Regions from separate parts of the Streptomyces sp. NPDC050423 genome, predicted to be linked through region 3. Evidence: riboswitches for the same ligand, from Rfam matches in the RefSeq annotation. Region 3 holds a riboswitch; each other region holds the start of a gene.
What was found. Region 3 has a riboswitch for S-adenosylmethionine ahead of thrC (threonine synthase). Riboswitches for the same ligand answer to the same signal wherever they lie in the genome.
Positions count from the first base shown of each region.

Region 1 (3,249 bases), on a different contig from region 3:
AGCGGGGAAGGGGCACCGGTACTCGCCGTGGCTGAAGGCGAGATGCGCGCCGTTGCCCCCTTGGGCGGAGCCACCGGTGCCGGACAGGCTCTGCCGGATCAGCGGATCGGTGTTGGCGGCGCCGAGCCCGAGCAGCAGCATGTCCCCCGCCCTGATCCGCTGCCCGCCGAGCTGGGTGTCCCGGGCGGCCCAGCGTCCGGCGAGGATCTGCGTCGGCGCGTCCTCCCAGAGCACCTCGTTCATGGCCTCGGCCACGCTGCGCCGCCCGCCCGCCATCGATTCGGCGAACTCCTCCTCGGTGAGCATCAGCCGCAGCGAGTTGCTGATCCAGTCGGCGGTGGTGAGGTGCCCGGCGGCCGTGATGGCCATCAGGTCGAGCATGTACTCCTCGTCGGTGAAGGCCTCGGGGAAGGCGAGCATCCGGGAGGTGACGTCGTCCCCGGGCTCGGCACGCTTGGCGGCGACCAGCCGCCGCATGTGCTCCCCGAAGCGCAGATGGGCCTCCTGCGCCCCCGGACCGCCGTCGGCCAGGTCCTTCAACACCTGGGCGATATCGGCGCCTTCGTCATCGGGGAACCCGACCAGCCGCGCGAGGACGAGCACGGGTAAGGGCTCGCAGAAGTCGGCGACGAGGTCGGCGGTGCCCCGGCTGCACACGGCGTCGATCAGCCGGTCGGCCAACTCCTCGCAGTGGCTGCGGATCTCGAACGGGTCGGTTCCTTCGAGGGCGGGTCCGACCATCCGGGCGTGCCTTCGGTGCTCGTCCCCCGCGCTGAAGTAGATGGACGGCAGCGGCCGCCCGACCATGGGCAGCAGCGGCCAGTCGTCGGGGATGTGCTCCCACTGGTTCCACAGGCCGACATCGCGCGGGAACAGCTCGCCGTCGCTGGTTACTTGATGAAGCTCGCGGTATCCGATGACCAGCCATGCGGGGAACCCGCCCGGCAGTTCCACGGGGACGACCGACCCGTGATCACGGCGCATGACGCGGTAGACGGCCCGCGGCTCGGTCTGGAACGAGGGCCCGCTGAGCGGCACGGCCCCCGGCCTCGCGTGTGCGGGGCACGCAGGAGGGGGCGAGGCGGGCTCGGGCCGTGCGGAGGATGGGCGCGTCATCGTTCTGACTCCTGTGGGCGGAAGCTTCACGCGTCACGATCATGCGATCAACGCACGCCCACTATAAGGATTTTATGTGACGCCACGGCGGTCAATGGCGATCAAATGTGCAGCCGGAGCGAAGCAACCGGCTGACATCTCAACACAATTGACCAACATCTTCAGGTACCGCCCCGGCCACCCGGAGCCGGAGGGCGGCCGAGCGCGCCCGGGAGAACAGACAGAACAGACAGGGCTTGAGCACCCCCGGCCCAACCCGGACTACGACTGCCCGGAACCCTGGACGCCGCACAACTTCCCGCCCTCGAAGGCGACGTTGACGATCGCGGCGACCGGGCTCTCGCCGTCCACCAGCTTCAGCGCGTGCCACCGGGACAGCCAGTAGACGCGTCCACGATGACCGGCGAGTGTCTCCCGCAGCGCATCGGGAGAGTGTGTCCAGACCGCTGGAAGGCCGTCCGCGTAGTCGAACGCGGCACGCAGTCCGACCCATCCGTCGTCCCGGACGTCACCGGCGCTCAGCAGTATCTCGACGGCCTGACCGGGCTCCTGCCGGCACTTCTTGGCATGGATCCAGTGCACCTGATGGCCTGCGGCGTACCGGTCGCAGCCGTCGCTCCGCACGGAGCCGTTCTCGGTGAGATGACGCAGCACGGTGAGTCCCGCCTTCCGGGGATGATGGACCCCGAGCGCTCTGCACCGCGGTCCGCTGTTCCCCGTACCTCGCGCACGGGGCAGGTCGTCACCCGGAGCACCCGCAGCGGAGCGGGGTGCCGTCCAGCCAGCCGGGGCTGCGCGCTGGAACTCATGACCCGACGAAAACCCTAACGCACCCGTGGGGCGGACCCCGACGGGCGGCGCCGCCCAGCCGACGGGTGGTCAGGAGCGGCACCGGAACGGGCCGACCCCGACCCGATCTCCCGGCCCTCCCCCGCCACCCCTGCCGGCAGCTCGATCAGCCCGTGGCGAAGCCTGGGTCGCTCGTCCCGGCCTCGCCCGTCTCGATGTGTCCGGCGAACCGCCGAAGGAACGTGGCGTCCGCGTCCGAGACCACCGTGATGTCGTACCAGCGCTTGCTTCCCCGCAGGTCAACGGTGTGCTTCACGGTCGCCCCCGGACGCACCGCGAAGGTCTGCACCCCGCCCCCATAGGTGTCCGCGATGCGCACGGTCAGCTGGACGGTACCCGTTCCGGTATGGGTGAGAGTGAGGTCGAGCCCACCGCTCGACGGGTCATGACGTGTGGTCACCTCCGGTCCCGCCGCCTTTCCGGGCCCCCGGAAGGCGCGCAGGAACCCGTTCGGACCGTGCACGGTGAGGTCGGTCACGTCATTGGAGTAGGCCGTGTTCCAACTGTCGGAGAGCGCCTTGCCCGCCTCGGTGGTGTAGGTCCAGGGCCCGTCGGTGCGGTTCGCCGACGTCACCAGGAACTGCGCCCCGGCCGCGTCGCCGCCGCTGAAGGTCAGTTGGTACTTCCCGGAGGCCGGGTCGGCCGCCCCGTCCACGAGGGGCGCGTACCGCAGTGGCCGGGTGGGCCGCGAGCCGGGCTCCTGATTCGGCACACTGCCGGAGACCGGCGGCACCGGTACGTAGTCGGGGTGCCGGTCGCCGTCCGGCGGCGCGTATCCGTCCGTGGAGGGCAGCGAGACGGGTGCGGTGTCGGTACGGCTGAAGTCGAAGGCCGAGGTGAGATCACCGCAGACCGTGCGCCGCCAGGGGGAGATGTTGGGCTCGTGCACACCGAACCGCTCCTCCATGAACCGGATGACGGAGGTGTGGTCGAAGACCTCCGAGCAGGAGAACCCGCCGGTGCTCCACGGGGACACGACCGTCATGGGCACGCGCTGACCGAGGCCGTAGGGCCCTGCCGCGTAACGGATGTCGCCGGGGAAGTGGTCGGCGGAGGTGTCCACGGTGGAGAGCCCCTGCGCGGCCCCGGACGGTACGAACGGCGGCACGACGTGGTCGAAGAATCCGTCGTTCTCGTCGTAGGTGACGAAGAGGGCGGTCCGGCCCCACACCTCCGGATCGGAGGTCAGCGCGTCCAGCACCTGCGAGATGTACCAGGCACCGTAATTGGCAGGCCAGTTGGGGTGCTCACTGTAGGCCTCCGGCGAGACGATCCACGAGACCT
Region 1 covers NZ_JBFAJY010000040.1:45,465-48,713, reverse strand. Annotated here, with positions in the region: gene AB0I52_RS26165 (cytochrome P450) at 1-1,116, opposite strand, end outside; gene AB0I52_RS26160 (hypothetical protein) at 1,378-1,770, opposite strand; SAM riboswitch class IV at 1,820-1,929, opposite strand; gene AB0I52_RS26155 (phosphocholine-specific phospholipase C) at 2,072-3,249, opposite strand, start outside.
Region 1: linked by a shared signal. The riboswitch ahead of AB0I52_RS26160 (hypothetical protein) and the one ahead of thrC (threonine synthase) in region 3 are both predicted to bind S-adenosylmethionine.

Region 2 (3,249 bases), on a different contig from region 3:
GGCGCTGGACAGCGTCAGCGAGGTCTTCTCGGTCACCGGTACGTACGACCTGATCGCCATGGTCCGGGTGGCCAAGCACGACGATCTGGCCGACGTCATCCCCGGCCGGATCAGCAAGATCCCCGGCGTCGAGGGGACCGACACCCACGTGGCGTTCCGTACGTACTCGCAGCACGACCTGGAGGCGGCCTTCGCCATCGGTCTGGACGCGTAGGTACATGCGTTCGGCCGGGTACGGACGGCTGTCCGTACCCGGCCGAACGTGTTTCACGCCCCTCAGACCTGGGCGGCACCCCGGTCCGGGACGCAACGGCCGTCCTCGGTGCGGTACTTCCACTGGGCGCCCTCGCTCACCAGCTCCTTGACCGCCCGCACGAAGCGCTCGATGTGCTCGTCCGGCGTACCGGCACCGAAGCTGACCCGGATCGCGTTGAGCGACCTCTCGCCCGGCCCGGCCTCCGGCGCACCGCACTCACCGATGTCCTGCGGGTCGCTGCCGAGCAGGGTGCGCACGAGCGGGTGGGCGCAGAAGAGTCCGTCGCGCACCCCGATGCCGTACTCGGCGGAGAGCGCCGCGGCGAAGTGCGAGCTGTTCCAGCCCTCCACGACGAAGGAGATGACGCCGACCCGCGGGGCGTCGTCACCGAACAGCGAGAGCACCTTGACCTCGGGGACCTCGGCGAGGCCGGCGCGGACCGCGGCGACGAGCTGCTGCTCCCGGGCGACCAGGCCCTCGAATCCGGCCTCGGTGAGCGCCTTGCAGGCGGAGGCGATGGAGTAGACGCCGATGACGTTGGGGGAACCGGCCTCGTGGCGGGCGGCGGTGGTGTGCCACTCGACGTCCACCCCGCCGCCGGCGCGCCGGGCGACCTTGCGGGAGGCGCCGCCGCCGGCCAGGTAGGGCTCGGCGTCGCGCAGCCAGTCGGAGCGGCCGGCCAGGACGCCCGAGCCGAACGGCGCGTACAGCTTGTGGCCGGAGAAGGCGACCCAGTCCACGTCCAGCTCGGTGATGTCGACGGGGTGGTGCGGGGCCAGCTGCGCGGCGTCCAGCACGATCCGCGCGCCGTGGGCGTGCGCGGCGGCGGCGAGCTCCTTGACCGGCCACAGCTCACCGGTGACGTTGGAGGCGCCGGTGACGCAGACCAGCGCGGGGCCGTAGGGGCAGCGGTCCGCGAGTGCCCGCTCCAGCGTGGCGACGGCCTGGGCGGGGGTGCGCGGGGCGTTCAGGTAGGTCACCCGGGTGTCGCGCCAGGGCAGCAGCGACGCGTGGTGCTCGGTCTCGAAGACGAAGACCTGGCAGTCGGCGGGGACCGCGGCGGCCAGCAGGTTGAGGGAGTCGGTGGTCGAGCGGGTGAAGATCACCTGGTCGTCGGCGCGGCAGCCGAGGAACTCCGCGACGGTGACGCGGCTGGACTCGAAGAGGTCCGTGGAGAGCTGCGAGAGGTAGCCGGCGCCGCGGTGGACGCTGCCGTAGTACGGCGCGTACGCGGCGATGTCGTCCCACACCCGCTGCAGGGCCGGGGCACTGGCGGCGTAGTCCAGCGCGGCGTAGCTGACCTCACCACCGGTCACCAGCGGGACCGTCACATCCTTGCCCAGAACCGGCAGAGGGGTACAAATGGACTGGTCGGCGGCAGCGGTGAAGACAGACATGACGGACTCCCGTAACAGGCAGGCGAATTCCGCGTGCCCGCGGACACGCGGCAGCACGGAAGGAAGGAAGAGGATGTGCGGAGGAGGGCCGAAAAGCCCTATCGCATTCGCTTGCTCACAGAGGCTCCCTGAGGACCAGGACCCCACGGGTGGACATCTCACGACGTCGAGGGGTCCGCGCTTGCCGCAGACCTCGCTGCCTGCGGCCTGGTCTTCACCCGGGGCACCCCGCCACGGACGGAGGGTTGCCGGACAGCGGGCCGGGGCCGTAGTCGCTGTCACTCATGACCTGCCCAGCATCCTGCCATACGTACCGGAACGCGCAAGGCGCAGTCCATGATCTGGACTGCGCCCCGCTTCACCTTCCGTACGCTCAGGCGTTGCTGGCCCTGACCCATCTCTCCAGCACGCGCCCGGCGGACCCGGAGTCGATGGACTCGGCGGCCTTCGCGATACCGGCGGCGAGCTGTTCGGTGAGCGTGCCTTCCCCCTGGTCCAGCGCCACCAGGGCCGCCGCCGCGTTGAGCAGGACGGCGTCCCGGACGGGGCCGGTCTCGCCGGCCAGCAGCCGGCGGGCCACATCGGCGTTGTACGAGGCGTCGGCGCCGCGCAGCGCTTCCACCGGCACCAGGTCCAGGCCGACGTCGCGCGGGTCGAAGGCCTGCTCGCGCACGACGCCGTCCCGGGCCACCCAGACCCGGGAGGTCGCGGTGGTGGTCAGCTCGTCCAGGCCGTCGTCGCCGCGGAAGACCAGCGCGGAGTTGCCGCGTTCGGCGAGCACGCCCGCGACGATGGGCGCCATCCGCAGGTCGGCGACGCCGATGGCCTGGGAGCGGACCTGGGCCGGATTGGTGAGCGGACCGAGGATGTTGAAGGTGGTCGGGGCGCCCAGCTCCGACCGTGCCTTCGCCGCGTAGCGCAGGGCGGGGTGGAACTTCACCGCGAAGCAGAAGGTGATGCCCGCCTCCTCGGCCACCTCCACCACGCGCTGCGGCGGCAGATCCAGGTTGACGCCGAGCTTGCCCAGGACGTCGGAGGATCCGCTGGCCGAGGAGGAGGCGCGGTTGCCGTGCTTGACGACCTTGGCCCCGGCCCCCGCCACGACGATGGCGGACATGGTGGAGATGTTGACCGTCTTGGCCATGTCTCCGCCGGTGCCGACGATGTCGACCGTACGGCCGGGCACGTGGATGGTGGTGGCGTGCTCGTACATGGCACGGACCAGACCGGTGACCTCCGTGACCGTCTCGCCCTTGGCGCGCAGGGCCACCGCGAAGCCGGCGATCTGCACGTCGGTCGCCTCACCGCTCATGATGCGGTCCATCGCCCACGCGGTGTCGTCGGCGCTCAGGTCCTCGCCGCGCAGCAGCGGGGTCAGCACGCCGGGCCAGGAACGAGCCGCCACGCTGTCGCCGCCGACCGGGGTCACAACGTTCATGGTCCGCTCCTGGGGTCCACAGCCGATAAAGGGATGTGACCACCCTATCGAGCGCCGGGGACAGCGAAGAGCCCCGTCCATCGTATGGATGGGCGGGGCTCCTGCTGTGGCGATCAGTTCAGGTGATCAGTGGTGGCCGTGGCCCTCGGTGATCTCCT
Region 2 covers NZ_JBFAJY010000022.1:14,000-17,248, reverse strand. Annotated here, with positions in the region: gene AB0I52_RS17900 (Lrp/AsnC ligand binding domain-containing protein) at 1-214, shown strand, start outside; gene AB0I52_RS17895 (aminotransferase class V-fold PLP-dependent enzyme) at 277-1,653, opposite strand; SAM riboswitch class IV at 1,826-1,943, opposite strand; gene trpD (anthranilate phosphoribosyltransferase) at 2,027-3,091, opposite strand; gene AB0I52_RS17885 (ubiquinol-cytochrome c reductase cytochrome b subunit) at 3,218-3,249, opposite strand, start outside.
Region 2: linked by a shared signal. The riboswitch ahead of AB0I52_RS17895 (aminotransferase class V-fold PLP-dependent enzyme) and the one ahead of thrC (threonine synthase) in region 3 are both predicted to bind S-adenosylmethionine.

Region 3 (3,249 bases):
CGCCCGTGTAGGTGCGGAGGATGGTGGGGATACGGACCTTGACGCTCATGGTGGGTGCCCTTCCTGGAGTCACGGATGGTCGGAGGCTGCGGCAGCCCCTCAGCTGGTGCCGACGGCCTGTCAGCCGGCACCGGCAGTCCCTCAGCCGGTGCCGAGGCCGGCGGCGCGGAAGGCGTCCAGACTCGGGCGGATCGTCGCCGTCGCCTGCGAGGTGGCGGCCACCGCGTCCAGCGTCTTGAGGCCGTCACCGGTGTTCAGGACGACGGTGGTGAGCGACGGGTCGAGCAGACCGGCCTCGATCAGCTTCTTCGTCACGCCGACCGTCACCCCGCCCGCGGTCTCGGCGAAGATGCCCTCGGTGCGCGCCAGCAGCTTGATCGCGTCGACGACCTGCTCGTCGTTGACGTCCTCGACGGCGCCGCCGGTACGGCGGGCGATGTCCAGGACGTACGGGCCGTCGGCCGGGTTGCCGATCGCCAGGGACTTGGCGATCGTGTTCGGCTTCTGCGGCCGCACGACGTCGTGACCCGCCTTGAAGGCGGTGGAGACCGGGGAACAGCCCTCGGCCTGGGCGCCGAAGATCCGGTACGGCTTGTCCTCGACCAGACCGAGCCTGATCAGCTCCTGGAGACCCTTGTCGATCTTCGTGAGCTGCGAGCCGGACGCGATCGGGATGACGATCTGGTCGGGCAGCCGCCAGCCGAGCTGCTCGCAGATCTCGTACGCGAGCGTCTTGGAGCCCTCGCCGTAGTACGGCCGGAGGTTGACGTTGACGAAGCCCCAGCCCTCGCCGAGCGGGTCGCCGATGAGCTCCGAGCAGAAGCGGTTGACGTCGTCGTAGTTGCCCTCGATGCCGACCAGCTCACCGCCGTACACCGCGGCCATGACGACCTTGCCCTGCTCCAGGTCGTGCGGGATGAACACACAGGACCGCAGGCCGGCGCGGGCGGCGGCGGCGCCCACCGCACCGGCGAGGTTGCCGGTGGAGGAGCAGGAGAGCGTGGTGAAACCGAAGGCGCGCGCGGCCTCGACGGCGATCGCGACGACTCGGTCCTTGAAGGAGTGCGTCGGGTTGCCGGAGTCGTCCTTGACGTACAGGCCGCCGGTGACGCCCAGCTCGCGGGCGAGGTTGTCGGCCTTGACCAGCTTGGTGAAGCCGGGGTTGAGGTTGGGCTTGTCCGCGACATCGGCGGGGACCGGCAGCAGCGGCGCGTAACGCCAGATGTTGTCGGGGCCGGCCTCGATGCGCTTCTTCAGCTCGTCCGGGGAGCCGCTCGGCAGGTCGTACGCCACTTCGAGCGGCCCGAAACAGGTCGCACAGGCGAAAAGGGGACCGAGCTCGAATCGCTCTCCGCACTCGCGGCAGGAAAGTGCCGCGGCGGGACCAAGGTCAACGGAGGATTCGGTGTTTGCTGCAACAGTCTGAACAGCCATGATGGCGAGGCCCTTTCTCCTCATCTTCCTCGTGACGCATTTCGCCACAAGACGGAATTGGCACCTTCCCCACCTGACCTCGCGGTCGGTTGGATGGTTGCCGGGACTTCAACGGGCCGTTCCCTCTGTCCCTCTGGATGAGCGCTGTGGCACTGGACCATGGATCCAGGCGTTTATCAGCGGATGGACCCCGGCATGCCACGGCCATCTGCGTTGTTCAAGACTGTAACCGAAGCACCGGACTGTTGAGATAGTCGTCCGAACCGCGAGATGGATCACATACAGGGAGTATCGACCGTGCTGGAAGAGGTCGAAGGCTGGCTGACCAGGCGTTCCTGGTCCTCCGCCGACCGCCCGCTGGAGCAGCTCCTGGCCGCCAGGGACGGCGACCCGCGCCGCGGGAGCGTGAGTGTCGTCCTGCCCGCGCTCAACGAGGCGGCGACGGTCGGGGACATCGTCCGGGTGATCCGGCGCGAGCTCATGGAGAAGGTCCGGCTGGTCGACGAACTCGTGGTGATCGACTCCGGCTCCACGGACGCCACCGCCGAGGTCGCCCGCCGGGCGGGCGCCCGGGTGATCCACCGGGACGCGATCCTGCCCCGGGTCCCGGCCGTCCCCGGCAAGGGCGAGGTGCTCTGGCGGTCACTCCTGGTGACCAGCGGTGACATCGTCTGCTTCATCGACGCGGACCTGAAGGACTTCTCGGCCGACTTCGTCTCCGGCATCGTCGGCCCGCTGCTGACCGACCCCTCGGTGCAGTTCGTCAAGGCGATGTACGACCGTCCCCTCGGGGACACCGCAGGCCAGGGCGGGCGGGTCACCGAGTTGGTGGCACGGCCGCTGCTCAATCTGCACTGGCCGCGGCTGGCCGGCTTCGTCCAGCCGCTGGGCGGCGAGTACGCCGTACGCCGCTCCCTGCTCGAACAGCTGCCGTTCCCGGTCGGTTACGGAGTGGAGCTGGGGCTGCTCGTCGACGCCCTGCACACGGTCGGCCTGGACGCGCTCGGCCAGGTCGACGTCGGCGTCAGGAAGCACCGCCACCAGGACGGCCAGGCGCTCGGCCGGATGGCGGCGGCCATCTACCGGACCGCTCAGCTACGGCTCTCCCGGGGGCATCTGGTCCGCCCAGCGCTGACCCAGTTCGAGCGCGGCGAGCACGGTTTCGTCCCGCACACGTACCCGGTGGACACCGAGGAGCGGCCGCCGATGCGCGAGATCGAGGAGTACGTCTCGCGCCGCGCGGCGTGACCGGAGCACCGCCGCACGCACGTTTGGACGGTTCGGGATCGGGCTAGGTTCCGCAGCATGGTCTCCGAGCACGTCCCTCAGCCCGCCGCCGCCCAGGTACTCGTCGCGTCCAACCGAGGTCCGGTCTCGTACGCGCTCCGCGAGGACGGCTCACTCGACGCGAAACGGGGCGGGGGCGGACTCGTCTCCGGGCTGAGCGCGGTGGACGACAAGATGTGGGTCTGCGCCGCACTCGGTGACGGCGACCGCGAGGCGGTGCGCCGCGGGGTCGGCGAGCCGGGCGTACGGATGCTCGACATCGACGCGGACGTGCACGCCGACGCGTACAACGGGATCGCGAACTCGGTGCTCTGGTTCGTCCACCACCTGCTCTACCAGACCCCCCTGGAACCCGTCTTCGACGCGGAGTTCCGCCGGCAGTGGGCGTCCTTCGAGGCCTACAACCGGGCCTTCGCGGAGGCGCTCGCCGAGGAGGCGGGCGAGGGCGCGGCGGTCCTGGTGCAGGACTACCACCTGGTGCTGGTGCCCGGAATGCTCCGCGAACTCCGCCCCGACCTGCGGATCGGC
Region 3 covers NZ_JBFAJY010000038.1:47,248-50,496, reverse strand. Annotated here, with positions in the region: gene AB0I52_RS25440 (MoaD/ThiS family protein) at 1-49, opposite strand, end outside; gene thrC (threonine synthase) at 142-1,434, opposite strand; SAM riboswitch class I at 1,452-1,578, opposite strand; gene AB0I52_RS25430 (glucosyl-3-phosphoglycerate synthase) at 1,732-2,682, shown strand; gene AB0I52_RS25425 (trehalose-6-phosphate synthase) at 2,740-3,249, shown strand, end outside.